DNA from 3 places in the Actinomadura vinacea genome. Region 2 is predicted to be linked to each of the others. Evidence: riboswitches for the same ligand, from Rfam matches in the RefSeq annotation. Region 2 holds a riboswitch; each other region holds the start of a gene.
The links. Region 2 has a riboswitch for cobalamin ahead of ABD340_RS15650 (CbtB domain-containing protein). Riboswitches for the same ligand answer to the same signal wherever they lie in the genome.
Positions count from the first base shown of each region.

Region 1: another riboswitch for cobalamin. It lies ahead of cobN (cobaltochelatase subunit CobN); the one in region 2 lies ahead of ABD340_RS15650 (CbtB domain-containing protein).
Region 3: another riboswitch for cobalamin. It lies ahead of ABD340_RS31055 (VWA domain-containing protein); the one in region 2 lies ahead of ABD340_RS15650 (CbtB domain-containing protein).

Region 1 covers NZ_BAAARW010000023.1:37,864-48,125, forward strand. Annotated here, with positions in the region: gene ABD340_RS30875 (hypothetical protein) at 1-276, opposite strand, end outside; gene ABD340_RS30880 (hypothetical protein) at 431-1,462, opposite strand; gene ABD340_RS30885 (general stress protein) at 1,499-1,978, opposite strand; cobalamin riboswitch at 2,177-2,301, shown strand; gene cobN (cobaltochelatase subunit CobN) at 2,361-6,029, shown strand; partial or broken gene ABD340_RS48305 (hypothetical protein) at 6,208-6,297, opposite strand; partial or broken gene ABD340_RS30900 (amino acid permease) at 6,446-6,919, opposite strand; gene ABD340_RS30905 (alpha/beta fold hydrolase) at 7,177-8,019, opposite strand; gene ABD340_RS30910 (phytanoyl-CoA dioxygenase family protein) at 8,215-8,988, shown strand; gene ABD340_RS30915 (hypothetical protein) at 8,966-9,292, opposite strand; gene ABD340_RS30920 (hypothetical protein) at 9,362-9,577, shown strand; gene ABD340_RS30925 (hypothetical protein) at 9,680-9,985, shown strand; gene ABD340_RS30930 (RNA polymerase sigma-70 factor) at 9,972-10,262, opposite strand, start outside.
Region 2 covers NZ_BAAARW010000012.1:60,149-70,410, forward strand. Annotated here, with positions in the region: gene ABD340_RS15640 (LuxR C-terminal-related transcriptional regulator) at 1-2,505, shown strand, start outside; gene ABD340_RS15645 (AAA family ATPase) at 2,719-5,370, opposite strand; cobalamin riboswitch at 5,639-5,823, shown strand; gene ABD340_RS15650 (CbtB domain-containing protein) at 5,855-6,088, shown strand; gene ABD340_RS15655 (CbtA family protein) at 6,112-6,876, shown strand; gene ABD340_RS15660 ((2Fe-2S)-binding protein) at 6,887-7,600, opposite strand; gene ABD340_RS15665 (hypothetical protein) at 7,635-7,757, opposite strand; gene serA (phosphoglycerate dehydrogenase) at 7,992-9,581, opposite strand; gene ABD340_RS15675 (DUF2079 domain-containing protein) at 10,008-10,262, opposite strand, start outside.
Region 3 covers NZ_BAAARW010000023.1:64,502-74,763, forward strand. Annotated here, with positions in the region: gene ABD340_RS31010 (hypothetical protein) at 251-487, shown strand; gene ABD340_RS31015 (methyltransferase domain-containing protein) at 653-1,447, shown strand; gene ABD340_RS31020 (TetR family transcriptional regulator) at 1,515-2,066, shown strand; gene ABD340_RS31025 (alpha/beta fold hydrolase) at 2,063-2,860, shown strand; gene ABD340_RS31030 (acetolactate synthase large subunit) at 2,857-4,512, opposite strand; gene ABD340_RS31035 (LLM class F420-dependent oxidoreductase) at 4,627-5,646, opposite strand; gene ABD340_RS31040 (DUF397 domain-containing protein) at 5,808-6,008, opposite strand; gene ABD340_RS31045 (helix-turn-helix domain-containing protein) at 6,005-6,847, opposite strand; gene ABD340_RS31050 (ATP-binding protein) at 7,006-7,677, shown strand; cobalamin riboswitch at 7,968-8,092, shown strand; gene ABD340_RS31055 (VWA domain-containing protein) at 8,209-10,262, shown strand, end outside.

The DNA.
Region 1 (10,262 bases), on a different contig from region 2:
CAGATCGAGCCCGCCGGTGATGCGGGCACCACGCAATTTCACCGCCCGTGGCCGGCCGCGATCGGGTGTCCGGCGTCCGGTGAGCAGATCGGCCAGCACACTGGCCCGCACGGTCCGCTCTGCACCCCAGGCCGTTCCGCGGGTGGGCTCGTCGCGCTGGGCATCGCCGGTGCGAAGGTCGACGAGCGAGCCTAAGGCGGCGGCGTGCAGCAGCTGCTGTTCGGCGGCGCCCAACTCCTCGTCGCCGAACTGCGGATCAAAGTGCGGCGCGGTCATCGCGGCGGTGCTCCCTGTGTTCGGCGACCCTGAGCGCGTTTGGGAAGCATCTTGCTATAGGCACTCGAGGGGCGTGGGGCCGGCCGTTCACCGTTGCCCGCATTTCAGCGTCACTCTGACGGTTGATCAGCCCTCCGCGTCAGGAACGGAAGGTTCATCTGGTGCCTCGCGAGTGGATGCCGAGGCCGTAGAAGGTGAGGCTGTACTCGTCGCCTTCTGAGGTTTCGGTTTGGGCGCCGTGCATGATCTTGAGTTCCGTCGGGGAGGTAAGGCCGACGGCGCGGGCGGTGTCGACGGCCGTCCTGGCGAGGGCCTTCCCGTCCACCCGGCCGATGCCGCCGCCGATGAGGCGCCATTCGGGGTAGTCGTCCCACGGGTCGTCAGGAAGGGGCCCTGGGGTCCAGCCGAGGGCGGGGAGGTCGACGGAGCGGGCGGCGCCGGCGATCAGCAGCCGATCCTTGTGGGGATAGATGTCTAGGAGGAGGCCGGTGGCTCCGTGAATGGCGGGGACGAGACGCATGCCGAGCGCGTGCTGCTCTGCTGAGACGGTCGAAAGCCACGCGGCGAAGGCGCGTTCGAAGACGTCCCAGTCGTGCGCCAGCCACGGGCTGGGCAGCAGCAGATTCGCTGGGTTGGGTTTGTGGGCGGAATCGTTCGTTTGGAGCCGGCCCAGAAATCCCGTGACGTCCATAGGTCGGCCCTGCCCCTGGCGAATCAGCCACTCCGCCCATTGGTCGGTCTGGGTGAGCACGACTTCCGGGCCGTGAGCGCCGGCGCGCAGCTCGACGCTTTGGGCGGGGCGGAGCCAGCGAAGGTAGGGGTTGCCCCAGGCGGGTCCGTGGGCATTGAAAGGACGGTGTTCTCCGTAGCTTCCCGCGACGGAGGCGGGGCCTAGCGCGTTCCTGACCACCTGGGCCACGTGACGGAAGCAGTCCGCCTGCGCGAGGGGGGACGGGGCGGCGAGCCCCACCGGGACGGCTAGGCCGGCCGGGAGGAGGCGTGCGTCGCCCGTGGGCAGGCCGGTGCGCACGAGCGTGGGATCGTCGTCGCCGGTGGCCCAGCCGCGCGTTTTCACCAGCCGGCGCAGAGTGTCGTGGCTCCAGTCCCCGGTCGACGAGTCGCGCAGCCACAGCGCCAGGTCCGCCAGCTGGTCGTCCGGCGGTACGACGCGCTCATTGATCTCCATCGTGGGGATGATACGCATCATCTCGCCGGTGGATGATCAGTCCTCTCGCCAGGAGAGTTTGATCAGGCGGTTCTTGGCGTCCTCGGCGACTTCGGCGTCGGCGACGACGTCGTACCGGCTCGCCACGATCTGGCTGCGGGAGGTGAAGTCGCGGCGGCCGCCGGTGAGGGCCTGGGCGATGGCGCCGAAGATCGCGCCGAAGGCCGCGCCGAACACGACGCCGCCCAGCAGCAGCGGGAACACCTCGCTGTGGTTGCGGGTGAACAGGGTGAGGAGGAGGCCGACCAGCAGGCCGAACCAGGCGCCGCTGCCGGCGCCGGCCATGGCGGCGCGGCCGACGGTGAGCCGGCCCAGGACGGTCTCGACCATCTTCAGGTCGGAGCCGATGATGGCCGTCCGCTCGACCGGGAACTTGTCGTCGGAGAGGAAGTCGACCGCACGCTGGGCGGCGGCGTAGGTGTCGTAGGACCCGACGACCGGACGCTCGGTCGCGGGCGGACCCGCATGCGTGGACATGGATCCATCCTCGTCTTCGGTGGCGTTACCGCTGGACTACCCACGGTTCCCCGGGACGCACCCCTTCCGTGGGACAGGGGCGGATTTGTACCGCTGGGCCGGGCGGTGCGTGGGCGGACCACGGGTGCGCTCCCGGGAACGGGGGTGCAGCCCGCTGCACCCCGGAGGGCGCGGGCTACGATGGCGGCGACGGCGGGTGAGGAATCCGGTGTGAATCCGGAGCTGTCCCGCAACTGTGACCGGGGAGTACGCCCTCGTTCGCGGCCACGGCGGTGACGCTGGAAGGCCGAGGGCGCGACGTCGATCCGGGAGTCAGGAGACTCCGCGCCGTCGTGACCTCTTCACCGAGCCGGGGCGCGGAGACCCCGGGGGAGGCTTGCCGATGCGTGCCCTGCTGCTGTCCACCGCCGACACCGAACTGCTCGCCGCGCGCGCGGCCGACGCCGGGTATGCGACGGCGAACCCGGTCCGGATCGGGCTCGATGAGCTGGACGGGCTGGTCGGGGACGCCGATGTCGTCGTCGTGCGGCTGCTGGGCGGGCGCAAGACCTGGCCCGAGGGCGTCGACCGGCTGCGGGAGGCGGGGGTGCCGCTGGTGCTGCTGGGCGGGGAGGCCGACCCGGACGCGGAGCTGATGGCGCTGTCGACCGTCCCGGCGGGCGTGGCGGCGGAGGCGTTGGACTACCTGCGCGAGGGCGGTGTCGCCAACCTGCGGGAGCTGGCCCGTTTCCTGAGCGACACGGTGCTGCTGACGGGTGAGGGCTTCGCGCCGCCGGTCTCGATGCCGTCGTACGGAGTGCACGGCGATCATCGGGTGGAGCCGGGCAGGCCGACGGTGGGGATCGTGTTCTACCGGGCGCACGAGCTGTCGGGGAACACGGCGTTCGTGGACGTGCTGTGCGAGCGCGTCGAGGCGCAGGGCGGCAACGCGCTGCCGGTCTTCTGCGGTTCGCTGCGCGGCGCCGACGAGGGTTTGCTGGAAATTCTGGGACGGGTCGACGCGCTGGTCGCGACGGTGCTGGCGGGCGGCGGTGCGGTGGCCGCGGACGCGTCGGCGGGTGGTGACGAGGACTCCTGGGACGCGGGCGCGCTGGCGGATCTGGACGTTCCGGTCGTCCAGGGGCTGTGCCTGACGTCGAGCCGGGCCGCTTGGCGGGAGTCGGACGGGGCGCTGACGCCGATGGACGCCGCGATGCAGGTCGCGATCCCCGAGTTCGACGGCCGGCTGATCTCGGTGCCGTTCTCGTTCAAGGAGGAGGGGCCCGGCGGCGTGCCCGTCTACGTCGCCGATCCGGAGCGCGCGGACCGGGTCGCGGGCATCGCGGTGCGGCACGCCCGGCTCAGGCACAAGGCGAACGGGGACAAGCGGGTCGCGGTCGTGCTGTCCTCTTATCCGACCAAGCATTCGCGGGTCGGCAACGCGGTCGGGCTGGACACGCCTGTGTCGGCCGTCCAGCTGCTGCGGGAGATGGGCGCGGCCGGTTACGACCTGGGGGACGACGACGAGCTGTGGCGCGACCCCGACGACGGCGATCCGCTGATCCACCGGCTGATCGCCGCCGGGGGGCACGATGTGGAGTGGCTCACCGAGGAGCAGCTGGCGCGGGCGTCGGCCCGGGTCCGCCTGGACGACTACCGGCGCTGGTTCGAGGCGCTGCCGGAGGGGCTGCGCGAGGGCGTCCGCGGGCACTGGGGCGAGCCGCCCGGCGAGCTGTACGTGGACGGCGACGATGTCGTGCTGGCCTCGCTGCGCTTCGGGAACGTGATCCTGATGATCCAGCCGCCGCGGGGCTTCGGCGAGAACCCGGTCGCGATCTACCACGACCCCGACCTGCCGCCGTCGCACCACTACCTGGCAGCCTACCGCTGGCTCGACCGGGAGTTCGGCGCGGACGCGGTGGTGCACCTCGGCAAGCACGGCACGCTCGAATGGCTGCCCGGCAAGGGCCTCGGGCTGTCGGACGGCTGCGCCCCGGACGCGGTGCTCGGCGACCTGCCGCTGGTCTACCCGTTCATCGTGAACGACCCGGGCGAGGGCACGCAGGCGAAGCGGCGCGGCCACGCCACGGTCGTCGACCACCTGGTGCCGCCGATGGCGCGCGCCGAGTCGTACGGCGACCTGGCCAAGCTGGAGCAGTTGCTGGACGAGTACGCCACCGTCGCCGACCTGGACCCGGCCAAGCTCCCGGCCGTCCGGGCGCAGATCTGGACGCTGGTGCAGGCCGCCCAGCTGCACCACGACCTGCACCAGGACGAGATGCCCGGCGAGTCGGAGTTCGACGACTTCATCCTGCACGTCGACGGGTACCTGTGCGAGATCAAGGACGTGCAGATCCGCGACGGCCTGCACGTCCTGGGGCGGCAGCCGGTGGACGAGGCGCGCGTCAACCTGGTGCTGGCGGTGCTGCGCGCCGCCCAGGTGTGGGGCGGTGTCGCGGGTGCGATGCCGGGGCTGCGGTCGGCGCTGGCGGCCGAGTTCGGCCTGGACGAGAAGCGGCTCCTCGCCGACCCGGGCCACCGCGTCGAGGAGGACCTGACCGGGCTGACGGCGCTGGCGGACGGCCCGGCCCGCACCGCCTCGGACGTGATCGACCTGCTGGAGCGGGTCGCCCGCGGGCTCGTCGAGGGCATGGAGCGCGCGGGCTGGGACGTCGCCACCGCCGAGAGCGTCTGCGAGGCGGTGTTCGGCCGCGAGGTCCCGGACGTGGTGCGGCTGCTGGCGTTCGGTGCGGCGGAGGTGGTGCCGCGGCTGGAGGCGACCTCGGGGGAGATCGGCGCCGTGCTGCACGCGCTGGACGGCGGGCACGTGCCCGCCGGGCCGTCCGGGTCGCCCACCCGGGGCCTGGTCAACGTGCTGCCGACCGGCCGCAACTTCTATTCGGTCGACCCGAAGGCGATCCCGTCGCGCAACTCGTGGGAGGTCGGCGTCGCCCTCGCCGACTCGCTGATCGCACGGCATCTGGCGGACACCGGCGAGTACCCGTCCAGCGTGGGCCTCACCGTCTGGGGGACCGCGGCGATGCGGACCCAGGGCGACGACATCGCCGAGGTGCTGGCGCTGATCGGCTGCCGCCCGGTCTGGGACGACGCCTCCCGCCGGGTCACCGGGTTCGAGATCGTCCCGGCGGCGGAGCTGGGCCGGCCGCGGATCGATGTCACCGTCCGCATCTCCGGCTTCTTCCGGGACGCGTTCCCGCACGTCATCGCGCTCCTGGACGACGCGATCAGTGCTGTCGCCGACCTGGACGAACCGGCCGACGCGAACTATCTGCGCCGGCACGCGGCCGAGGACCACGCCCGGCACGGCGACTGGCGGCGCGCCACGTCCCGGATCTTCGGCTCGAAGCCGGGCGCGTACGGGGCCGGGCTGCTGCCGCTGATCGACGCGCGCAACTGGCGCGACGACGCCGACCTGGCCGAGGTGTACGCGGTGTGGGGCGGCTACGCCTACGGCCGGGGCCTGGACGGCCGCGAGGCCCGCGCCGACATGGAGTCCTCGTTCCGCCGCATCGCGGTCGCCGCCAAGAACCAGGACACCCGCGAGCACGACATCGTCGACTCCGACGACTACTTCCAGTACCACGGCGGCATGGTGGCCATGGTCCGCTCCCTCACGGGCAAGAGCCCCGCCGCCTACGTGGGCGACTCGGCGCTTCCCGAGCAGGTGAAGACCCGTTCCCTCGCCGAGGAGACGCACCGCGTCTTCCGCGCGCGGGTGGTGAACCCGCGCTGGATAGCGGCGATGCGGCGGCACGGCTACAAGGGCGCGTTCGAGCTGGCCGCGACGGTCGACTACCTGTTCGGCTACGACGCCACCGCCGGCGTCGTGGACGACTGGATGTACCAGACCCTCGCCGAGGAGTACGTCTTCGACGACGAGACCCGGGAGTTCATGGAGCAGTCCAACCCGTGGGCCCTGCGCGGCATCACCGAACGCCTTCTGGAGGCCGCCGAGCGCCGTCTCTGGGCCGAGCCGGATCCGGACGTTCTGAACCGCCTGAAGGAGACCTACCTGGCGCTCGAAGGAGACCTGGAGGCGGGGTCAGAGTGAGCGGTCGATCACCCGCACGGTGGTCACCGGCGGGTGCTTCCCGAAGCGGCGGCGCAGCGGGTAGAGCGCGGCGGCCAGGGCGAGGCTGGCGGCCGAGGCGAGGAGCTGGGAGCGCTGGTCCGGCATGAACAGCATCCAGGACGTAGAACAGCGCGACCCGCCACAGCACGTTCCCGGTGGCGCGGGCCACCTCGCGGCCCGGCTCGCGGCTCTCGGCGGCGGCGATGGTGACGATCTCGGTGCCGCCGAAGGCGAACATCACCGCCACGATCGCGGAGAAGATCGAGGTGACGCCGTTGGGGACGAGCCCGCCCCGGCCGGTGAGCGTGCCCAGGCCGCCGGGCGTCCGGCCACAGGCCCAGCACGGCCAGCGCGCCCAGCACCAGGAAGACCACGATCGCGGCGACCTTGATCGAGGCGAACCAGAACTCGAACTCGCCGAACGACCGCACCGACACCAGGTTCACGGCGGTCATCACCATCAGCAGCCCCGCCGCGAGGAGCCACGGCGGCAGCCCGGTCCACTCGGCCAGGATCGCCGCGCCCGCGACCGCCTCGGCGCCGACCAGGACGACGTACAGGTACCAGTAGAGCCAGCCGATGGTGAAGCCCGCCCACGGTCCGAGCGCCATCCGGGCGTATTCGGCGAGCGATCCGGCGACCGGGCGGGCGACCACCATCTCGCCGAGGGCTCGCAGCACGAGCAGCACCAGCAGCCCGGCCGCGGCGTACGACAGGACCGCGGCCGGGCCGGCGGCGTTGATCACCGCGCCGCTGCCGACGAACAGCCCGGCGCCCACCGCGCCGCCGATGGCGAGCATCGTCATGTGGCGGCGGCGCAGCCCCGCCCGCAGCCCGTCCTGGCGGGTGGCCACCTCGGTTTCGGGCATGTCCGTCTTTCTGGTCAGGAATTACGGCTGATTCTGCGAGCCGGAAACGGCCGGATCCACTCTAGTGATGCTCCGGACCACCCCTGACCAGGGCACGAACCCCCCTCCGTCTACTCGGGCAGGCGGTCGGTCCACCGCGCGGTGACCGTCGCGAGACCAGCGACAGCGGCGTCTCCACGTCGAGCCGGTCGACGGGGCGCTGTTTCCGGACCAGATCGACGCCCGCAGCCCGGCTCCTGTGAGTGCTCGGCTGCCACTCATACTTCGCTCTCGTGCAGGAAGGTGATCAGAGCGGCCGTGAGTTCGGCGGGGGCGTCCTCCTGGATGAGATGGCCTGCCCCCGGGAAGGTGCGCAGGCGGGCGCCGGGGATGCGCGAGGCGAGTTCACGGCCCCTGTCCACGGGGATCCAGCTGTCGTCCTCGCCCCAGCACACCACTACGGGAACGCCGATGGTCGCGTACTTGTCCTGCATCGACTCGGTGTACCGCTGGTCGTCCAGGCGCGCGGTGATCTGCCGGTAGAAGGACGACTGGCCGCCGCCTGCGACCCACGGCGCGACCAGCGCCTCCAGCGTGGACGGGTGCAGGCCGGGGCTGCTGGCCGAGTTGACGTACTCGCGCACCAGGGCGCCGTGCAGCGCGGGCGGGAGCCGGTCGAACACCTCGGCATGCTCACCGACCAGGGAGAAGAACGGGCTTCCCCAGGGCGCCAGCGAAACGGCGTCGACCAGCGCGAGCCGCCGGTACGGGACGCCGTGCAGCAGGTGCGCCCCCAGCGCGACGGCGCCGCCGGAGTCGTGCGCCACCACCAAGGGGCCGGACAGGCCCCAATGATCGAGGAGTTCGGTGAACACCCGGCCCTGGGCGGCCAGGGAGATGTCCTGATCCGGGGATTTCTCCGACGCGCCGTAGCCCGGCATGTCCCACACGTACACGGTGTGGCCAGGGGCCAGCGAGCGGGCGACGCCGCGCCAGATGTAGGAGGAGAACGGCGTCCCGTGCAGCAGCACCACCGGCTCGCCGCCCTGGTCTCCGAGACGGTCCCAGCGGACCGTCCCCGACGTGCTGCGGTACGTCCTGCTCAAGTCCCAGTGCGGCACGATCGCCCGCTCCTCTCCTCGACGTGACAGCGGTCGGATTACCCCTTTCCGGTGCGATTTACCGGCGAGGAGGGCTCAAGCGAACGTGCCGGCGTTCTCCTCGGCCCATTCCCGGAACTCCTGGCCGGCCGCCCCTGTTCGTTGCGGCCGGAAAACGACTGGTGGTGCCGCCGCCCCGCCCGGCATCCTGTGACCATGCTCGACGACGCGCAGGCGCACGCCTTCATCGAGGACGGCTTCATCCGGATCGAGAACGCGTTCCCCCGCCGGCTCGCGGACGAATGCCGCGAGATCATCTGGCGGGACCTCAGCGCCGACCCCGACGACCCGGCGACCTGGCCGCGGCCCGTGGCGGCGCGCCCCGGCTACGCGCAGGCGCCGTTCCTGGCCGCGGCCAACACCCCGCGCCTGCACGCCGCGTTCGACACCCTTGTCGGAAAGGACCGCTGGACGCCGCCCGCCAGCCTGGGCGGCTTCGTGATCCGCTTTCCCGGCGGCGAACCGGCCGCCGTCGACAACTGGCATGTCGACGTGAGCTTCCCCGGCCCCGCCTCCGATCCGTACAACTACCTGACCTGGCGTGCGAACGTCGCGTCCAGGGACCGTGCGCTGCTGATGCTCTTCCTGCTCTCGGACGTGGCCCAGGACGACGCGCCCACCCGCCTGCGCACCGGCTCCCACCTGGACGTGGCACGCGCCCTCGAACCCGAAGGCGAGGACGGCCTGGACGCCATAGAACTCGGCCGGCGTGCGGAGGCCGCCAGCAGGCATCGTCCGACGGCGCACGCCACGGGCAGTGCCGGAGACGTCTACCTGTGCCACCCGTTCCTGGTGCACGCCGGCCAGCCCCACCTGGGACGCCATCCGCGCTTCCTGGGCCAACCGAAGCTGGACCCGTCCGGCCCGCTCCGTCTCGACGGCGGCGGGTCGCCGGTCGAGACCGCGATCAGGCGGGCCCTCGGCCGGTGACCGAGGTCCGACTCAGTCCCAGGCGCCGGAGGCGGCGGCCCGTTCGACGTAGTCGGCGAACGGGCGGGGGCTCGCGGCCGATGGCGCGCCGCACGCCGTCGCTCAGGTGGTCCCCGGCCCCGTCCCGCATGGCCTCCAGCAGGACGGCCAGCGTCCCGCCCGGCTTCGCGGGCACCCCTTGGTCCCTGAGCGTCAGGGCCGGTTCGCCGCCGTACATTCCAGGACGCCGCAGAGCGAGGTTCATCTCGTCGATGAGGTGGGCGCGTATCTCGGTCGCAGACGCGAGTCCGCCCGACGTGGTCATGTCCTCGCGACTCCTGATGTGATCCCGGGGCCTGCCAAAACGCTTGATTTTAAGCCGTAGGCCGGAAAAGTGCTCGCCTACCTGACCGAGGACCCGGACGACCCGATCGTCTTCTTCCACCTGTGGAACGGCACCTGGCCGCCCGAGCGCGATGAAGCCGTCATCCTCGCCGTGCGTTTCGGGGACGGCCCGTTCAGCGAGACCTTCACCTACACCCGAAGGCGACCGCCGCAAACCCGAACGTCCCCGATCACCCTTCGAAGCGTGATACCCGTCGGCACGTAACCGCCGGGCCAGGGGGTGTTTCATAAGTCTTGTCCGTCGCGCAGCAGGACAGCAGGCTTATGAAACACCCCCCCTAGCTCAGGCCGGCTTGCGGTGTTGATAGTGGCACGCGACGCGGACGCGGCTGCCGCAGCGCTCATCGCGTTCTTCCCGGAGCCCGGCGCCCATGCCCACCTACGCGATGTCCCGGACGCCGAACTCCACCTGTTGGACACCGGCCATTTCGCCCTCGAGACCCGCCTGCCGCAGATCGGCCCACTCATCGACGGTTTCCTGGACCGGGCATGGAGGCCGATCGCGGCGCGAAAACGCGTCGACCATCCAGCCGGGCGCTTGCACAATGAAGCATGGCTGAAGATGCCGACGGCGGCGACCGCATCGATGCGCTGCCGCTTCATCGCAGGGTGAGCGGGGTCTCGGATTCAAGGTGGGTCAGCTTCTCGGGGTTGCGGACGAAGTAGAGGCCGGTGATGCGGGCGCCTTCGACACGGATCGCCAGGACGCCCTCGAGCTCGCCGTCCAGGCGGACCAGGAGTGCCGGGTTGCCGTTGACCACGGTGGAATCACAGGTGATCGTGCCCTCGGTCTTGCCGGTGCCGCCGAGGTAGAAGCGGACCACCTTCTCGGCGCCGATGACCGGCTTCAGCGCGGCCCGCTTGACGCCGCCGCCATCGCTCATCAGGAC
Region 2 (10,262 bases):
AACCTGGTCGTCCGGGCGAAGGCGACGCAGGCCGCGGCGCGGATCCCGTACGGGGCGCTGGCCCACCTGCTGCCCGCCGGCCCGGACCGGGGCGGCGAGCCGCGGCTCGTCCCGGAACAGGCCCTGGGCCCGCGGCGACGCCTGGTCGTGGCCGTGGACGACGCGCACAGCCTCGACCCCGCCTCCGCCGCGCTGATCGCCGACCTGCTGGAGCGCGGCGAGGCCCGGCTGCTGGCGACCGCCCGTACCGGCGCGCGGGCGCCCGGCCGCCTGGCCGCGTTCTGGGACGAGCGCGTCGGCGACGCCGAGCGCCGCGTCCACCGCCTGGAACTGGGCCCGCTGGGGCACGCCCAGACGGCGCGGCTGCTGGAGGCCGCCGTCGGCGGGCAGGTCGAGGACGCGGGCGCGCGGCGGATGTGGCGGATCACCGGCGGGAACCCGCTGTTCCTGCGCGAGCTGGTGCTGGCCGGGATGCTCACCGAGAGCGGCGGCGTGTGGCGCTGCGCCCCCGGCCCCACGCTCACGCCCCGGCTGCGGGAGCTGATCGAGGCGCGGATCGGCGCGCTGGACGACCGGGAGCGGCGGGCGCTGGAGTACCTGTCCCTCGGCGAGCCCATGGACACCGCCCTGCTGCGCCGCCTGGCGGGCCCCGAGACGATCGACCGGCTGACCGTGCGGCAGCTCGTCACGATCGCGGGCGAGCCCACCGACAGCGCCCCCGGCCTGCGGCTGCGGCTGGCCCACCCGCTGTACGGGGAGGCGGTGCGGTCCGGGCTGGGGACGCTGTCCACGCGGACCCGGCTGCGGCACCTGGCCGACGCGCTGGAGGAGACGGGCCCGCGGCGGCGCCAGGACGTCCTGCGGCTGGCCACCTGGCGGCTCGACTCGGGCGGCGACACCGACCCCGACCTGCTGCTGCGCGCGGCCAGGATCGCCTGGGCGGGGCTGGCCCTGGAGCCGGCCGCGCGGCTGGCGTCGGCGGCGCTGCACGCCTACCTGTCCCGTCCGGGGCGGCGTCCGGGGAGCGCCGGCGAGGCCGCCGCGCTGCTGGCGGTCGTCCTGCACTTCTCCGACCGGGACGACGAGGCGGACGCGGCGCTGCGCGAGGTCGCCGGCAGGCTGCGCGACGACCGCGAGCGTGGCCTGCACGCGGGCGCGCGCGCCCTCGTCCTGGCGTGGGGCCTGGCCCGCGACCGCGATGCCGAGACCGTCCTGGCCGAGGCCGCCGCGACGATCGGGGACCCGGCCTGGCGGCAGCACGTCCACTCCCTCGCCGGGTGGATCGCCCTGTTCGCGGGCCGGGTGGCCGACGGCCTGGCCGCGGTGGAGCGCTCCCGCGCGCTGGGCCCGGCGCCCGCCGCGATCGCCGCCCAGACCGACGCCGCCGAGGCGCTGCTGCGCGCCTACGACGGGCACCACTCGCTCGCGGTGGCGGTGGCCCGGGCGTCGATGGACGACCAGGCCCGCTGGCGGGACGAGGTCCCGATCGTGATGACCGCCCTCACCCACGCCCGGACGGTCGCGCACCTGTTCGCCGGGGAACCGGCCGACGGGCTGGCGGGCGCCGCCCAGGGCCTGGACCTGGTGGCGGAGTTCGGCCGGGGGAACCGGATCGAGGCCTCCTTCAGCGGCTGGCGGGCCCATCTGCACCGGCTGCGCGGGGAGCTGGCCGAGGCGGTGCGCTGGGCCCGCGACGGCACGGTCAAGATCGGTGAGCGGTCGACGATGTTCGCCGGGCTCTGCTTCGGCGAGCTGGCCTGTGCGGCCGCCCAGCTGGGCCGGGCCGGGGAGGCGGAGGAGGCGCTGCGCCGGGGCGAGGACCTGGCCCGGCCGGCCTGGCTCGGGGTGGAGTTCTCGCTGGCCCTGGCCCGCCCGTGGGTGCTCGCGGCGCGCGGGCAGAGCGCCGAGGCGGTGACCGCCGCGCTCGCCGCCGCCGACGACGCCGAGGCCCGCGGGCTGCGCGGGTACGCGATGCTGGCGCTGGACGACGCCGTCCGCCTGGGCGCGGCCGGGCGCGCCGCCGGACGCCTGGCGGCGCTGGCCGGCGAGATGGACGGCTTCTTGGCCCCGCTGTGCGCTCGCCGCGCCGCCGCGGCCGCCGGCGCGGACGGTCCCGCCCTCGCGGCGGCGTCGGCGTCGTTCGAGGAGCTGGGCATGTCGCTGCACGCGGCCGAGGCCGCCGCCCAGGCCGCCGCCGCGTACGAGGCCGCCGGCGAGGACCGCGCCGCCGCCGGCGCCACCGCCCGCGCCCGCACGCTGGCCGGCCGCTGCGGCAATCCCGTGACCCCCGCCCTGGCCCCCCTCGCCGCGCCCCAGCTCACCTCCCGCCAACGGCAGATCGCGCAACTCGCCGCCCAGGGGCTGAGCAACAGGGAGATCGCCGACCGCCTCTCGATCTCCATCCGCACCGTCGGCAACCACCTGGTGATGATCTACGAGCGCCTGGGCACCAGCGACCGCGAGTCCCTGGCCCACCTCTTCACCACCACCGACAACACCCCCTGACCCCGGTGGTGTGGGATGACCCGCACCCCGCAACAACCCGCTTTTCACTGTCCGGCCCGGAGCGGAGCGGAGTAGATGTTTTCCTCCGTCCCGGGGGTGTGGGACGACCCGCACCACACGGCAACCCCGCTTTTTCACTGTCCGGCCCGGAGCGGAGCGCTAGCGGAGTGGAGAGGACGGGCAGGCGGAGGGAAGCGGGTCCGTAGCGGAGCGCTAGCGGAGCGGAGGAGGCGTTTCGCTACGTCCCGAGGGGTGTGGGGGGTCGTCCCCCCACAATGAAACCCCGCCGAGCCTGTCGTAGACGGCTTGGAGGTGGTTGGCGACGGTGCGGACGGACAGGACGAGACGGTCGGCGATCTCGCGGTGGCCGAGGCCGGAGGCGGCGAGCCGGGCGATCTCCAGCTGGCGGGCGGTGAGTTCGGGGGCTGCGAGGCCGGAGAGGACGGGAGTGCGGGCGCCCGGGCAGTTCCCGGCCAGCAGCCAGGCCCGGGTCGCGGCGGCGTTGGCCTCGCGGGACCGCGCGGCGCGCCGCCCGTGGGCGCGGGCGGCCTCGGCGGCGGTCTCGGCGGCGAAGAGGGTGAGGCCCGCGTCCGCGAACGCTCCGGAGACCTCGTCGAGGGCGGCGGCGTCCCGGCGGGCGGCGGCGTCGGCGTGCCGGGCGCAGAGCCGGACGAGCCGCCCGCCGGTCCGGTCGGCGAGCGCCGCGAGCCGGTCGCGGGCGGGACCGGGGGCGCCGAGCCGTACGGCGTCGTGCAGGGCGAACATGGCGTAGGGGCGCAGGGACCGTTCCTCGAAGCGGGCGGCGGCGTCCAGGGCGGTCTCGGCGGCGCCCGCGACGTCGCCGGCGGCGGCGCGGATCCAGGCGCGGGCGAGGTAGGCGCGGAAGTGGAAGATCCGCCCGCCGCCGATGCGGCGCCGTTCGGCCACCCGCGCGGCGGTGGTCGCGGTGGCGGCGTCGCCGGCGACGGCGGCCGCGTACGCGAGCTCCTCGTGGCCGTGCCCGGACATCGCCCGGATCGTCCTGGACCCGTGCGAGGCGGCCTCGTGCGCCCAGCGGACGGCGCGCCGGACGTCCCCGCGGAGCAGGCAGTACTCGACGCGCAGCGTCCGGGAGGTCGTGGCGGCGACGGGAGAGAGGTGGTCTTCGGTGAACAGCGCCTCGCCGTAGGCGATGTAGCCGTCGGCGGCGGCGAGGTCGCCCGCGAAGACGGACGCGGCGGCGCGCGCGTCGCTGAAGGCGGCCACGAGGCTGGGCATGTACTCCAGCCAGCCGCTCGGGTCCTCCAGCGCGTTGCTCGCCAGGGCCACGGCCTCGTCGTAGCGTCCGGTGAGCATGAGCCGGAGGGCGTCGGCCGCGCCGGTCAGCGCGGCGGCCTCGGGCCGGACGGGCCCGGCCGCGCGGACCCGGGCGACCGTCGCCTCCGCCTCGTCGAACCGGGCGGCGTAGACCCGGCCGAGGGCCTGGTAGCCCAGCAGGCTCTGCCGGGACGCGGGTTCGGCGGTCTGGTCGGCGGCCTCGTCCAGCATCCGCTCGGCGCGTTCCTCGTCGCCCAGCCCCATGGCGAGGTTGAACGCCCGCATGGAGACCAGGCCCGCGCGGGTGGGCTCGTCCAGCGGCTCGGCGGCGGCGCGGGCGAGGTGCTCCTCGACCTCGTCGTGCCGTCCGGCCAGGAGCAGGACGGGTGCGATCCGCACGGTCGCGGCGGCGTCGACGCCCGCGGCCAGCGCGGCCCGCCCGCAGCGCTCCGCCAGGTCCATGTCGTGCAGCGTCCACGCCTGCCCGCACGCGGCCAGGAGCAGGTCGCCGCCCGCGGGGGCGCCGGCGTCCAGGTGCCACGCGGCGACCCGGAGCACGTCGCCGTGCCGGCGCATGCCGGTGCCCTGCAGCGCCGCGGCGAGGGCGGCCAGGCGTTCCCGGACGCGTTCGGGGCCCGCGTGCGCCCGCGCGACCTCCCCGTACAGCGGGTGCGCGGTTCTGATCTCCAGCCGGCGGCCGACGCCGGAGGAGGCGATCAGGTGCCGGGCCTCGGCACGTTCCACGGCGTCCTCGGAGGTCAGGGCGGCCAGCGTGGCGGCGCCCAGCGGCTCGCCTAGCGCCGCGTACTCCAGGACCTCGCGCTCGGCCTCGTCGAGCGTGCCCAGCCGCGCCTCGATCAGCTCGCGCAGCCGGGGGCTCAGCGGCAGGTCGCCGTGCCAGTGCCAGACCCCGCGGGCCTCGGCCAGCCGCCGCTCGCCCAGTCCCGTCAGCACCAGCTCGTGCAGGAACAGCAGGTTGCCCTGGGTGCTGTGGTAGAGCCGCCGGGCGGTGGCGGCGCCCAGCTGCCCGTCCAGCGCGGCCTCCACGACCGCCTGGCTCTCGGCCATCGTCAGCGGGACCAGATCGAGGCGCCGGGCCAGGTCGTCCTTCCAGAGCGCCGTCACGGGGTCGGGCACGGCCGCACCCGTCCGTACGGTCGCCACGACCCGCGCCTCCCGGTGCAGGACGAGATGGTGCACCAGGGCGGCGGAGGTCGGGTCGAGCAGGTGGGCGTCGTCCACCGTGACCAGAAGCGGGGCGGCGGCGAGGGAACGCAGCGCCTCGCTCGCCCAGCGCAGCGGGTTGACGATCGCCGTCGCCACGCCCTCGACCGGGAGGACGTGCCCGAACGCCCCGAACGGGATGCCCGCGTCGGCGACCGTCCCGCAGGCCCGCACGACCGTGAACGCCGCCGGCTCCAGCCGGTCCAGCGCCTCCTTGACCAGCCGCGTCTTGCCCACCCCGGCGTCGCCCGCCACCACCACGCCCTGCACGGTCCGTTCGGACAGCAGGGAACCCACCTCATCGAGCGCCGACGTACGGCCTGTGAACGGCCAGGAGGTACGCACAACAGGATCGTACGACGCCCGCCCGGCGCGGCCATGGCGAATTGAGTAGGGGCTACTCATGTGCCTCGCGGCCCGCTGCTCCACTCTCATTACAGGGAGCTTTTCCGGTACGCCTGCCAGCCCTCCGGAGGGGCGCCCTGTACGCCCCGGTGGCGGCCGGCCGATTCACCGCCGCCGGTTTCGGGAGGGGGCACCGTCCGTATCTCCAGCGGGGGGAGATGCGAACGGTGTCCCCTCTCTCACGACTTGACGTGAAGGGCGGTCAAAGGGGACCCTCAGGGCGACAAGTTCACAAATGAGGCGACGGTGCGCAGGAACCTGGTGCGATTCCAGGACGGTCCCGCCACTGTGACCAGGGAGTCTCCCCCCACGCGACCACGGCCGAACGGCTGGAAGGTCGGCGGGAGGCGGTGATCTGGGAGTCAGGAGACTGACCCGTCGTCCTCCCGTACCGGGGCGAGTGCACCCCGTGAGGAGATCCGCCATGGCCCAGCCCGCCGTTCCCCCGACGCAGGCCGCGCAGTCGCGCCCGGTCGCCGTCCCGCAGCGCGTCCCCGTCCGCGAGATCCTGCCCTGGGCCCTGTTCGCCCTGGTCCTGGGCGCGGCACTGCTCTACTTCGTCGGCGCCGAGCAGGGCGCCACCTCGCTGATCGGCGGCACGTGGGTTCACGAGTTCACGCACGACGGCCGGCACCTGCTCGGCTTCCCCTGCCACTGATGGCCGCGGAGCGATCGCCGGCGATGAGACCCCTGCTGGTCCGCGGCATGATCGCCGGTCTGGTCGCGGCGGCGGCCGGGCTGCTGGTCGCGTGGATCTACGGTGAACCCCAGGTCGCGAACGCGATCTCCTTCGAGGAGGCCCAGGCGGCCGCCGAGCACGGCGCGGCCGGCCACGCCGAGGAAGAGGAGGTGGTGAGCCGGACGGTCCAGCAGACCGTCGGGCTCGTCACGGCCATGGCGGTGTACGGAACGGCGATCGGCGGCCTGTTCTCCATCGCGTTCGCGTTCGCCCACGGGCGGATCGGGACGCTCGGCGCCCGCGCCACGTCCGGCCTCGTGGCGCTGCTCGGATTCACGGCGGTGGTGCTGGTGCCGTTCCTGAAGTACCCGCCCACTCCCCCGGCGGTCGGGAATCCCGGCACCATCGGCGGGCGCACGGCGCTCTACTTCGGCATGGTGGCGCTGGGCGTGCTCGCCACGGTCGCCGCCGTGATCGTCTTCGGCCGGCTGGCGGCGCGGCTGGGAACCTGGAGCGCCGCGATCGTCTCGACGGCCGGGTTCGCGGCCGTGGTCGCGGTGGTGTTCCGGCTCACGCCCCGCCCCGACGCGGTGGCCGAGGGCTTCCCCGCGACCGTCCTGTGGGACTTCCGGATCGCGTCGCTGGGCGTCCATGTGGTGCTGTGGGCGACGCTCGGGCTGCTGTTCGGCGCCCTCACCGAACGGGCGTTCCAGCGGCACCGGGCGCCCCTTGCCGAGGCGGAGGGCGAACCCGTCCCGGCGGCCTAGTGCGAGCGCTTCAGCGGCGGAGCAGGCAGCAGTCGCCGCACATCTCGCCGCCGGGCGGTACCCGGTAGTAGAGGCAGCAGCTGCGCCGGACGAAGCCGCGCCGGTCGAACGTCCCTGTGCCCGCGAGCGGTTCGCGCGCGAACAGCTCGGCGACCAGGGGCCGTACCGGCGCGGCCGGCCCGGCGTTCAGGGTTCCGGCAACGGTTCCTGCCAAGGCGGACGCGGCGTTGCCCCACAGCAGGCCGTCGGCCAGCCGGACGAAGCCGAGCATCGTCTCGCGCAGCGGCCGCAGCTGGCCGTCGACGACCTCGCGGTGGACCAGTTCGGCGCGTTCGGCGGTGGTGCCCGCGCGGCGTCCCGCCGGGGCGGCCAGCCAGAGCGCGATCGGCGCGCCGGGCGCCCAGCGCCAGTGCAGGCCGGACAGCTCCGGGACGATCCCGCGCGCCGCGGCCGTGACCATCGGCGACCAGAGCCGCGCGGCCAGCCCCTGGAAGAGGATCGAGGCCGCGACCCGCCGCTCGGTGGTGCCGAGCCGTTCCGCGTACGCCTCGGTCAGCCCGATCAGGCGTGCCGTGTCGCGTTCGGGCATCGGGCGCCAGGTCGGGTCGACCTCCTGGTCGGGATCGGTGACGATCTCGAAGAACGGGCCGCGCGCGGCGGCCTCGGCCAGGGCCGCGGTGACCTCGCGCGGTTCGGCCCGTTCCACCGTGGATTCCGCCGTCATGCCCCCCATGATCTCATCGGGGACGGCCGGGCGGTCAGCTGGCGGGGCGGCCGCCGTTGTCGCGGCGGTCCAGCGCGGTCTGCAGTGCCCGCGCGGCCTCCTCGTCGGCGTCGTCGGAGGCGGCGGTGGTCATGCTCAGGGAGTTCAGGGTGCTCATGGGGTGTGCTCCGTAGCGTCGCGTGGAACGGGTGGCGATGGCTGACAGGGCTTACGGCCAGTGCCGGACTCCGCGACGGGGGTGGCCCGCCTATCGGGCCCCGTCGCGGCGGCGAAGGATCACTACGAAGCGCCGCATGGCAATACCACGTTACCTGGCGTTCACCTGACTGTCTTGACCCGTGGCCGAACTTCTCACATGCCGAGACGTCGCCCGGCCACGGGCTCCCGCGTCTCAGCCGTCCAGGTCGACCCGGCGGCCGGTGTCGGCGCCGATCTCGTTCTTGATCACATCGAGCAGCTGGGCCGGGATGGCCGAGTCGACGGTCAGCGCGATCAGCGCCCGGCCGCCCTTGGTGTCGCGGCCGACCTGCATGCTGGCGATGTTGACCCCGGCGTCGCCGAGCAGCCGGCCGACCACCCCGACGATCCCGGGCCGGTCGGAGTAGACGAAGAAGGCCATGTGCTCGGTCGGCACCAGTTCCATCTGGTAGCCGTTGACCTCGATGATCCGCTCGATGTGCTTGGGCCCGGTCAGCGTGCCCGACACCGACACGACCGAGCCGTCGGCCATCGTGCCGCGCACCTGCACCACGTTGCGCCAGTCGGGGCTGTCGTCGGAGGTGGTGAGGGTGACCTCCACGCCCCGGTCGCGGGCCAGCAGCGGGGCGTTGACGAACGTCACCGCCTCCTCGATGACGTCCACGAACACGCCCTTGAGCGCGGCCAGCTCCAGCACCTTGACGTCGTGCTCGGCGATCTCGCCGCGGACCACCACGTCCAGCCGGACCGGCACGCCGCCGGCCAGCCCGGTGAAGATCCGGCCCAGCTTCTCGGCCAGTGGCAGGCCGGGCTTGACGTCCTCGGCGACCGCGCCGCCCTGGACGTTGACCGCGTCCGGCACGAACTCGCCCGACAGCGCCAGCTTCACCGAGCGGGCGACCTGGGTGCCGGCCTTCTCCTGCGCCTCGTGGGTGCTGGCCCCCAGGTGCGGGGTGACCACCACGTTGTCGTGGTGGAACAGCGGGCTCTCGGTGCACGGCTCGGTGCTGAACACGTCGATGCCGGCGCCGGCCACCCGGCCGTCCTTGAGAGCCAGGTCCAGCGCCGCCTCGTCGACGATCCCGCCGCGGGCGGCGTTGACGATCCGCACGGTCGGCTTGACCCGCTGCAGCTCCCGGTCGCCGATCAGCCCGAGGGTCTCGGCGGTCTTGGGCAGGTGCACGGTGATGAAGTCGCTCTCGGCCAGCAGCTCCTCGAGCGTGACCAGCTTCACCCCGAGCTGGGCGGCGCGGGCGGCCTGCACGTAGGGGTCGAAGGCGACGACGTTCATGTCGAAGGAGGCCAGCCGCTGGGCCACCAGCACGCCGATCCGGCCGAGGCCCAGCACGCCGACGGTCTTGCCCTGCAGCTCGACGCCGGTGTACTTGGAGCGCTTCCACTCGCCCTGCTTGAGCGCGGAATGGCCCTGTGGCACGTTCCGGGCGGTCGCCAGCAGCAGCGCGATCGCGTGCTCGGCGGCGGTGACGATGTTGGAGGTCGGCGCGTTGACGACCATGACGCCGGCCTTGGTGGCGGCCTCGACGTCGACGTTGTCGAGCCCGACGCCCGCCCGCGCGACCACGCGCAGCCGGCGCGCGTGCTGGAACACCTCCGCGGTGACCTTGGTGGCGCTGCGCACGATCAGCGCGTCGACGTCGGCGACGGCGGGCAGCAGCGCCGCCTTGTCGGCGCCGTCGACCTGGCGGACCTCGAAGTCGGATTCGAGGACGGCGATGCCGGCCGGGGAGAGTTCTTCTGCGACGAGGACGACAGGCTTGCTCAAGGAAGGGTCCTTATGAACGTGGATGTGCAGAGGAAAGGGAATGCTGTGGGTGCGGGATAAGTCGCGAGTCACCACGGTGTGCCCTCGGCTCGTCCCTGAGTCTATCCTCCGCCGGACGCGCCCCTCGCGAGCCGGGCGACAGACGCCTGAACACCCCTTTTGTCCCCGTAGGCACCCCAGTCCCCCGGGTCGTGCCCGGCCGCCCCGTACCGCGAAGAAGCGCCCTGTTCGACCGGCGCGGCCGGCCGCCCCGGGCCGACAGCCGCCGCGTCCGCGCAGGTCGGGGCGTCCGCCGCGCCCCGCCGCCCGGTCCGGCACGGCGGGGCCGCATCCGGACGGGGCCGCGTCCGGCCGCCGCGCTCCGGGGCTTCCCGGCCCGCCCGCGCCCCGCGGGGAGGCGGAGATCACACCGGGGTCACAGCCGGTCTATCGGCGGGTGAGGACGATGTATCCGCCCTGCCGGAACACCGGCCGGTAGCCCTCGGCGACCAGCGCGTCGACCCGGCGCCGCTGCTCGTCCAGGGACTTGAAAGGGAAGGTGTGCCGTCCGATGTCGGCGACCACCCAGGGGGCGCGGCGGGGTTCGCGGTCCCACAGCAGCACGCGGGTGCGGGCGGAGAGCGCGGGCCCCAGGTTGTTGGCGGTCTCGACGAGCGCGTCGTCCGGGACGGCGGCGACGGC
Region 3 (10,262 bases), on a different contig from region 2:
CCGGTGCTGCGCTCTGTCATCGCCGATCAGTCTCTGGGTGACCGAGGGTGACGGGCGGGGTGGGGGAACATGCGTTCGAAAAAATGTCGGTGGCGGGGCGTAAGTTAGCAGCGTGATTCGGGGTACACACCGGAATAAGCGTCGAACCGGTGAGCTTGTTCGATGCGTACCTCCGGGTACATCCCGTTCCGGCGGAGCGGGCCCTCAGGGGGAGGGCGCGTCCGCCGGGTCGCAGAAAGGGGTAGTGGCAGTGAGCGCAGCGACCGGCACCTTCCACCTCTCTCACCCGCGGCTGTACGGGCCCGCCGAGCGGACCGTCATCGAGCCGTGGCTCACCCAGCCGGCCCATCAGACGATGAACGCCTACGCCGAGGTGGCGCAGGCGGAGGTCGTCACCGCGGAGGACGCCGCCGCGCTGCTGGCCGTGGTCGAGAGGTTGCGCACTCCGCGGCCCGCGCACCGCACCGTGCTGGCAGAGGCCGCCTAGACGCCGCACCCGCCCGGAGTCCGACCCGCTTGCAGTGGGGAGGGGTGGAGATTCCGCCCCTCCCCTTTTCGTTGCCTGGCCGTCTCATATGGCAAGACATGTTTCTCGAATAGTGGGCGGCCGGTCTAATGTCGGGGCATCGGCGAGATGTGAGGGGTGATCCCGATGGCCTACGTCCACGGCCACCACGCGACGGTCCTGAGCTCCCATCAGTGGCGCACGGTGGAGAACTCGGCGGGCTACCTGATCGAGCACCTGCGTGCCGGGCTCGAGGTCCTGGACGTGGGGTGCGGCCCCGGCACGATCACCGCGGGGCTCGCCGAGCGCGTCGCGCCCGGCACGGTCACCGCCGTCGACGCCGCCGCCGAAATCCTGGAGGAGGCGCGGCGTACCGCCGCGGAGCGGGGTGTTCAGAACGTCGAGTTCGCGGTCGCCGATGTGCACGCGCTGGACTTTCCCGATGGCGCGTTCGACGTCGTCCATGCCCACCAGGTCCTGCAGCACGTGCCCGACCCGGTACGCGCGCTGGGCGAGATGCGCAGGGTGTGCCGTCCCGGGGGCGTGGTGGCGGTGCGCGACGCCGACTTCGGCGGCATGGTCTGGTACCCCCGTCCGCCCGGCATGGACGACTGGCTCCCCGTCTACTGCGAGGTGGCGCGCGCGAGCGGAGGGGAGCCCGAGGGGGGCCGCCGGCTGGTGGCGTGGGCGCGCGCCGCCGGCTTCACCGACGTCACCGCGAGCGCCTCCGCCTGGTGCTACTCCACGCCGGAGGAGCGCGAGTGGTGGAGCGGATCGTGGGGCGGCCGCATGGTCAGTTCGGACGTGGCGGAGCGGGCCGTGGCGGGCGGCCACGCCACCCGGGACGAGCTGGAGCGGATCCGCGCGGGCTGGAAGGAGTGGGCGGCCGCCGACGACGGCTGGTTCGCGGTCGTCCACGGCGAGATCCTCTGCCGGAAATGACGGTCCAGAATGACCGGAACGCCCGTTTTATTGACCGCACGGTCGATAGCGGCCTACGGTCGGCCCCATGCGCACCAGGGACCCGGCGGGCAAGCGGCGGGCGCTGGTGGCGGCGGGGCTGGCGCTGGCCGAACGGGACGGGCTCAGCGGGCTCAGCGTCAACCGGGTGGTCACGGCCGCGGGCATCGCCAAGGGCAGTTTCTTCCACCTCTTCGGCGACCGCGCGTCCTACCTGATCGAGCTGCACCGCGGCTTCCACGACCGGCTGGCGGCCCGCACCGCCGCGGCCATCGCGGGCGCCGAGCCGGGGGCGGGACGGCTTCTCACCGGCACCCGGGCCTATCTGGACGGCTGCCTGCGCGAGCGGGCCACCCGGGCGCTGCTCGTCGAGGCCCAGGCCGAGCCCGCGATCGTGGTGGAGGCGGCCCGCCGCGGCCGCATGTTCGCGCGGATCGCCGAGCCGGACTTCGCCGCGATGGGGTGCCCGCACCCGCCCGAGTCCGCCCGGCTCTGGGTTGTGATGGTCCGCGAGGTCGCGGTCGCCGAATCAGAGTCAGGAGCCGCGCTGGACGGGCTGCGTGCCGCGCTACGGCGCTATCTGGGGAGGGGAACGACATGATCAGACGGGTCGAGACCGCGCTGGGGGCGGTGGCGGTGACCGTGGCGGGCCAGGGGCCGCCCCTGTTGCTGCTGCACGCCAATCCGGGCTGCCACCGCGACTTCGACGCGGTCGTCCCCGCGCTGTCGCAGCGGTACACCACCTACGGCGTCGACTGGCCCGGGTACGGCGATTCGGCCCGCCCCGAGAGGACGCCGTCGGCGATGGCGTTCGCGGAGATCGTCCCGGAGATCGTCGACGCGCTCGGCCCGGACCCGGTCGCGCTGATCGGCAGCAGCGTGGGCGGCTACGCGGCGGCCCGGTTCGCGATCGAGCACCCGGACCGGGTGTCGGCGCTGGTGCTGGTCGGCAGCGGCGGGTTCACCACGCTCAACCCCGCCACCCGCGGCTTCATCCGGCTGATGGGCACCACCGTGTCGATGCGGCTGCTGTCGGGCCGGCTGCCCCGCTTCTACCTGCGCCGCCGCACCCCGGTGGTGCGCGAGATGATCGCCCGGGACGTCGCCCGCCGCCGCGACCCGGGCGCGAACGAAGTGGCGGCCGCGCTCTGGCGGAGCTTCGCCGCGCCCGAGCACGACCTGCGGGCGGGCGCCGAGACGATCACCGCGCCGACCCTGCTGGTCTGGGGCGCCCTCGATCCGATGGTCGGCATGGACGCCCCCGGCGTGCGCAGGGCGATACCCGGCGCGACCTGGCGGACGATGCCGACCGGCCACGCGCCGTTCGCCGAGGCGCCGGCGCGGTTCCTGGGGGCGGTGCTGCCGTTCCTGGACGCGGCCGTCGTCGCCGCTTAGAACGGGCCGGTCAGCTCGCCGAGCGCGTCGGTGAGCTTCAAGTTGTGCGAATAGTTCACCGGGACCGTGATGACCGAGACGCCGTCGCCGGCGAGCGCCTTGCGCAGCGTGGGCAGCAGCTCGCCGGCGGCGCCGATCCGGTGCCCCTTGGCCCCGAAGCTCTCGGCGTACTTGACGAAGTCGGGGTTGGCGAACTTGATCGCGGTGCTGCGGCCCAGCTCCAGGTCCATCTTCCACTCGATCAGGCCGTACGCGCCGTCCTCCCAGATCAGCACGGTGATCGGGACGTTCTCCCGGACCGCGGTCTCCAGCTCCTGGGAGTTCATCAGGAACGCGCCGTCGCCGGTGGCGGCCAGCACCCTGCGGTCGGGACGGGCCAGCTTGGCGGCGATCGCGCCCGGTACCGCGAACCCCATCGACGACAGCCCGTTGGAGACCAGCAGCGTGTTCGGCTCGTAGGTCGGGTACGTGCGGGCCATCCACATCTTCACCGCGCCGGTGTCGGCCAGCACGATGTCGTGGCGGCCCATCGCCTCCCGGATGTCGGAGACCACCCGCAGCGGCGACAGCGGGAAGCCGTCGTCGGCGCGGCCCCGCTCCAGCTCCTCCCGCAGCATCCGGCGGATCTTCCGGCCGGTGCCGTTGACGTCGAACCGGCGGTGCACCGACTCGGCGAGCGCGCGCAGCGACCGCGAGATGTCGCCCTGGATGCCGACCTCGACCGGGTAGTGGTCGTCCACCTCGGCGGCGGACCGGTGAATGTGGATGATCTTCTTGTCGGCGTCCGGGTTGACCTTGACCGGGTCGAACTCCTGCAGCTCGTACCCGACCGCGATCAGCACGTCCGCCTCGTCGAAGCCGTAGTTGACGTAGTCGTGGCGCATGAACCCGACCGCGCCGAGCGCGTGCGGGTGGTCGTCGGGGAAGACGCCCTTGCCGTTGAAGGTGGTCGCCACCGGCACCCCGAGCTGCTCGGCGAACCCGACCAGCGCCTGGGACGCGCCGTCGCGGGCGGCGCCGTGCCCGGCCAGCACGATCGGCCGCCGGGCCAGCGCGATGACGTCGGCGGCGCGGGCGATCTGCGCCGGGGACGGCTCCTGCGGCCGCACCACGTTGACCGGCAGCGGGCCCAGCCCGGACGGCACCGCGGCCTTCTCGACGTCCTCGGGGATGGCGAGGTAGACCGCGCCGGGCCGTTCGGTCTGCGCGGTCTTGAACGCCTTGCGGACCATCTCCGGCAGCGCCTCGGCGGTGGGCGCCAGCTCCGCCCACTTGGTGATCGGGCGGAACAGCGAGACCAGGTCGACGACCTGGTGCGACTCCTTGTAGATGCGGTCCAGCCCGACCTGCGCGGAGATCGCCACGACCGGGGTGCTGTTGGTGGTGGCGTCGGCCACCCCGAGCTGCAGGTTGATCGCGCCGGGGCCGAGCGTCGCCGAGGCCACCCCGGCCTTGCCGGTCAGCCTGCCGTAGATCTCGGCCATGAACGCCGCGCCCTGCTCGTGCCGGACCAGGACGTAGCGGATCGGCGAGTCGCGCAGCGCGTCGACGAAGTGGATGTTCTCCTCGCCGGGCAGTCCGAAGACGTACTCGACGCCCTCGGCCTCCAGCGTGCGGACCAGCAGCCGGGCGGCGCCTGCCTGCGCGGACATCGTCGTCCCCTCCCGTTTCCTCGACCTCGTGGGCATCGGCTACAGCACCGGCGGGGGACCGCTCATTCCCTCGCTCCCCATGCCCGGTCCAGGGGGATCGACCCGCGGCGCGGGTCAGCCGCGGACCAGGTCCCGGAGGGCGCGCAGCGTCGGCTCGTCCTTGACACCGCCGAGGAGCAGCGTGGTGACCGGGCTGTCGCGCCACAGCTGCAGCCGCTCCTTGATCCGGCCGATCGGGCCGAGCAGCGAGATCGAGTCGGCCAGCTCGTCCGGCACCGCGCGGATCGCCTCGTCCCGCCGTCCGGACAGGAACAGCTCCTGGACCCGCGCGGCCTGCTCGCCGTACCCGAGCCGGCCGATGAGGTCGAGATGGAAGTTGCGGTCCTTGGCGCCCATCCCCCCGATGTAGAACGCCAGCGGGATCTTGGCGAACTCCAGCGCGGCGGGCAGGTCGTCGGTGACGATCGTGGTGACGGTGGCGGCGATCTCGAAGCCGTCCGGGCGGCCCGCGAGCGACTCGCCGTAGACGGTGTCCACCTGCGCCGGGTCGATGAACATCGGCAGCCAGCCCTGCGCGATCTCCGCCGCCAGCGCCACGTTCTTCGGCCCTTCCGCGCCCAGGTAGAGCGGGATCTCCGGACGCACGGGATGGACGATCGACTTCAGCGGCTTGCCGAGGCCCGTGCCGCCCGGGTACGGCAGCGGGTGGTGCGGGCCGTCGTTGGTGACCGGCTCCGCGCGCCGCCAGACCTTGCGGAGGATGTCGAAGTACTCGCGGGTGCGGGCGAGCGGCTTGGGGAAGGGCACGCCGTACCAGCCCTCGACCACCTGCGGCCCGGACGCGCCGAGGCCGAGGGCGACCCGTCCGCCCGACAGCGCGTCGAGGGTGAGGGCGTGCATGGCGGTGGCGGCCGGGGTGCGGGCCGACATCTGCACCACGGCGGTGCCCAGCCCGATCCTGGACGTGCGGGCGGCGTACCAGGTGAGCGGGGTGAAGGCGTCCGAGCCGTAGGCCTCGGCGGTGAACACCGAGTCGTAGCCGAGCCGTTCGGCGGCCAGCACCGTCTCGGTGTGGTCCTCGGGGTCGCGCTGCCAGTACCCGACGTGGATGCCGAGCTTGAGTTCCGCGGTCATCGGTCGCCCTCCGCTCATCGACGCACCGCGATACTAGAACACGTTCTACTTCGTGTGCAGGGGCGGGGCCGGGCCGGGCCGCCCGTGGACGGCCCGAGGGGCCGCGCGTGATCGCCGCGACCCCTCGGGGAGACACCGCGTGACGCGGTCCGGATCGCCGGTCAGACGTTCCGGACGGCGGTGAGGAACCGGTCCCACTCGGCCCGCGAGAACTTCAGGGCCGGGCCGTGCGGATCCTGCGAATCGCGCACCGCCCGGCGGTCGCCGTTCAGGGCGGCGACCTCGACGCACTGATCGCCGCTCCCGCTGTGGGAGGACTTGCGCCATCGGGCTCGGGTGAGATCGTCGGACGGGTGGTTCACGGGCTGCTCCTTGCTGCCTCGGCGATGAGGTGCGCGGATTCCTCGGGGGCGAGGGCCGCCGCCGCGATCCGGGCGAAACGATCCCCATGTGATGCTATTGCCTCGGCGCTTTCAAGATAAACGTCGCCCATCGTCCCCTCTACGTAGGCGATATCGGGGTCGGCGGGGTCGGGAAACGAAAGGATCGTGAAACGTCCGTCAAGTCCGGCATGCTCCCTTATGTCGAACGGCAGCACCTGGAGGGTGATCTCGGGCCGGTCCGCCGCCTCCGCCAGCGCGGCCAGCTGCGCCGCCATGACCTCGTGCCCGCCGATCGGACGGCGCAGCACGCTCTCGTCGAAGATCAGGTGCACCCGCGGCGCCTGCTCGCGGTCCAGCAGCGCCTGCCGGGCCTTGCGGGCGTCGATCCGGCGCTCGATGTCCTCGGGGGTGGGCAGCAGCCGGCCCGCGGTGATCACGGCACGGGCGTAATCCTCCGTCTGGAGCAGCCCATGGATCAGCTGCGGGTCCCAGGTGCGGATCTGGGACGCCTCGTCCTCCAGGGCCACGTAACTGCCGGTGAACACGTCCGCGTAGGCGGTCCACCAGCCGCGCTGGCCCGCCTCCCGCGCCAGGTTGATGAGGGCGTCCCGCCCGGGGCTGGGCACGCCGTACAGGTTGAGTATGTCCGCGATGTCGTTGGGCTTGGGCCGGGTCTGCCCCGTCTCCAGCCGCGAGACGGTGGCCCGCGACCAGTCCAGCCGGTCCGCCACCTCCTGCAGGGTGAGCCCCTGCTCCTCTCGCAGCCTGCGAAGCTCCCGCGCCAGCCGGCGACCGCGCACCGTGGGCCGATAGGTCATGAGCCGAGAGTCTCCCGATTCGGTCCGTTCCGTACAACACAAATGACCATGCCGGTAACGGCAATCTGCCGAAGGATGTTGCGTGACTGAGATTCTCACGCAAAGCTGAGGAAATGTGACCGCATGTGAGCGGAACGTAACGGTGGCAGGAGGGTCCTGTGAAGACCTCGCCAGAGACGGTCGGCGCCGTCCGGGGCATCGCCGGTGCCGACGATCCCGAAGGTGGGCCCCCGACGCCCCGTTCCACCGGCGCGCGCGCCCGGGAGGGAGCCCCAGGGGAGGCGGCGGCACCGGTCGTCCCGGTGTACTGCGGGCCGCCGCTCGGGTGCGTCTGGGTGCTCCCTGAGGGCCCGGAGTGCGCGGGCTATGCCCGTGCCGTGCTGGGGGAGGCGCTGGCCGCGGCGGGCGCGCCCCGTGCCGCCATCGCCGACGCGCGGCTGATGGCCAGCGAGCTGGCCACCAACGCCTTCCAGCACGCGCCCGGCCACGGCCCGCACGAGCTGTGGCTCTACGCCGGTGCGCCCGGCGAGCGCACCGGCGCCGTCCCCGGCCAGGTGCGGTGCGCGGTCTTCGACCGCCAGGCCGCCGGCCGCCTGCCCGCCTACTCGTGGACCTCCGGCGACCACGGCCGCGGGCTGAGCATCGTCCGGGAGCTGTCGGACGGCCGCTGGGGCATACTCCGCACGCTGTCGCGGTGCGTGCCGCGGGTGCGCGGCAAGGCCGTCTGGTTCGCGATCCCCGCGGTCGTCCACCTCCCGGCCGAACTGCTCCACCCGCCGAACGGGAAGATCGTGCCCCTCCCGGCCACTGCGGTGCCGCCGCTCGGCTGACGCGCTGTGTTCATGCAATCCCGGCCCAGGACGCTCGCCTGGCGGCTCGCACCCTGACCGTGCTTGGTGCGAGCGCGACATCGCTTCGCGATCTGGCCGGTGCAGCTCGCCTCCGGCGTCGCCGCACCGGCCAGGTAGCGCGCTCGCGCGGTACCTGGGGCCACGTCGAGACAGGCCTTTGTAGAACACGTTCTTGACGTGGGGTCCGGGAAGGGCGCCGGAGCACTCTCACCCCTCCGCGGCTTGGGTCGTTTATGCCTGTATGTCATCCTGTGCAGGCGACGGAAGCGGAGGAACCCGGTGCGAATCCGGGGCTGTCCCGCAACTGTGACCATGGGGAGCTCCCCTCACGTACAGCCACGGCGGCGACGCTGGAAGGCTGAGGAGGAGTGGCGATCCGGGAGCCAGGAGACTCCGGCCGTCGAAGGGACGCGGGCACCGCCAAGCCTTGGGGGGCGTCCCTTGGAAGGACAGCCACGGGCGTGGACACCCGAGGGAAGGACGATGAGGCATGCCCTATCTGATGGGCCGATGAGCCGCGCGGGCGCCGACCGGCGGACCCACCGGGCGCGCTACCCCTTTTCCGCCGTCGTCGGCATGGACGATCTCAAGCTGGCCCTGCTCGTCAACGCGGTCTCGCCGGGCGTGGGCGGCGTCCTGGTCCGGGGCGAGAAGGGCACCGCCAAGTCGACGATCGTGCGGGCGCTGGCCGACCTGCTGCCATCGGTGCCGGTGGTGGCGGGCTGCCGCTTCTCCTGCGACCCCCGCGACCCCGACCCCGGCTGCCCGGACGGCCCGCACGCCGCCTTCGACGCCGAGGCGGACGAGGACGACGGGCTCGACGAGCTCGGCGAGGGCGGCGAGGACGGCGAGCCCGCGATCACCGTCCGGGCCGAACCGGCCCCCGCCGACCCTGCCCGGCCCGCCGGCGAGCCGGCCGGGATGCCCCACCGGCCCGCCCAGCTGGTCGAGCTGCCGGTAGGCGCGTCGGAGGACCGGCTCACCGGCTCCCTGGACATCGAGCGCGCGCTGACCGAGGGCGTGAAGGCCTATGAGCCCGGCCTGCTCGCGGCCGCGCACCGCGGCGTCCTGTACGTCGACGAGGTCAACCTGCTGCACGACCACCTGGTCGACCTGCTGCTGGACGCCGCCGCCATGGGCGAGTCGTACGTCGAGCGGGAGGGCGTGTCGGTCCGGCACGCCGCGCGCTTCCTGCTGGTCGGCACCATGAACCCGGAGGAGGGCGAGCTGCGCCCGCAGCTGCTCGACCGGTTCGGGCTGACCGTGGAGGTCGCCGCGAGCCGCGCCCCCGAGGAGCGCGCCGAGGTGGTGCGGCGGCGCCTGGACTACGAGCACGACCCGGTCCGGTTCGCCGCCCGCTGGCGGCTGGCCGAGGCGGAGCTGGCCGCGCGGATCGCCTCGGCGCAGTCGCGGCTGCCCCGGGTGGAGCTCACCGACGCCGCGCTCCGCCAGATCACCGCGGTCTGCGCCGCGTTCGAGGTGGACGGGCTGCGCGCCGACCTGGTCACGGCCCGCGCCGCGATGGCGCTGGCCGCCTGGCACCGGCGCACCGTGGTCACCGCCGAGGACGTGCGCACCGCGGCCCGGCTGGCGCTGCCGCACCGGCGCCGCCGCGACCCGTTCGACGCGCCCGGCCTGGACGAGGAGAAGCTCGACCGGATCCTGGAGGAGCACGCCGATCCCGCCGGGCCTCCGGAGACCGCGCCGCCGGAGCCCGAGCCGGAACCCGAGGCCGCCCCGGAGCCGGAGCCGTCGCGGGCCGACGACGGGCCGGAGGACGACGGTCCCGACGAGGGGCCCGACGACGACGGTCCCGGCGACGGGCCGCGCGGCGGTCCCGGCGGCCTGGACGGCGGAAGCGACGTGCTGAGCGCCCTGGACGCGCTGCTGAACGGCCAGTCCGTGAACGACGGCGAGCGCCCGGCCGACGAGCGCGTCCCCGCCGAGGACCCGGACGCCGGCGAGGGCGAGCCCGCCCAGGCCGGTGCCACGTTCCGGCCGCGGCTGTTCACCGTGCCCGGCACCGGCGTCGGCGCGCCCGGCCGCCGCTCCAAGGCGCGCACCCCGTTCGGGCGGGTCTCCGGGGCCCGGCCGGGCGCCCGCGGCCTGCACCTGAGCGCCACGCTGCACGCCGCCGCGCCGCACCAGCACGCCCGCGGCCGTACCGGTCCCGGGATCGTGATCGCCGCGGACGACCTGCGGGAGGCCGTCCGCGACGGCCGCGAGGGCAATCTGGTGCTGTTCGTGGTCGACGCCAGCGGCTCGATGGCCGCGCGGCGGCGGATGCGGGCGGTCAAGGGCGCCGTGCTCAGCCTGCTCCTGGACGCCTACCAGCGCCGCGACAAGATCGGGCTCATCACCTTCCGGGGCACCGGAGCCGAGCTGGCGCTGCCGCCGACGTCGTCGGTCGAGGCCGGGGCGCGGCGGCTGGAGCGGCTCCCCACCGGGGGCCGGACGCCGCTGGCGGCCGGGCTGCTGCGGGCCGCCGAGACGCTGCGGGTCGAGCAGGTCCGCGACCCGTCCCGCCGCGCGCTGCTGGTGCTGGTGACCGACGGCCGTGCCAC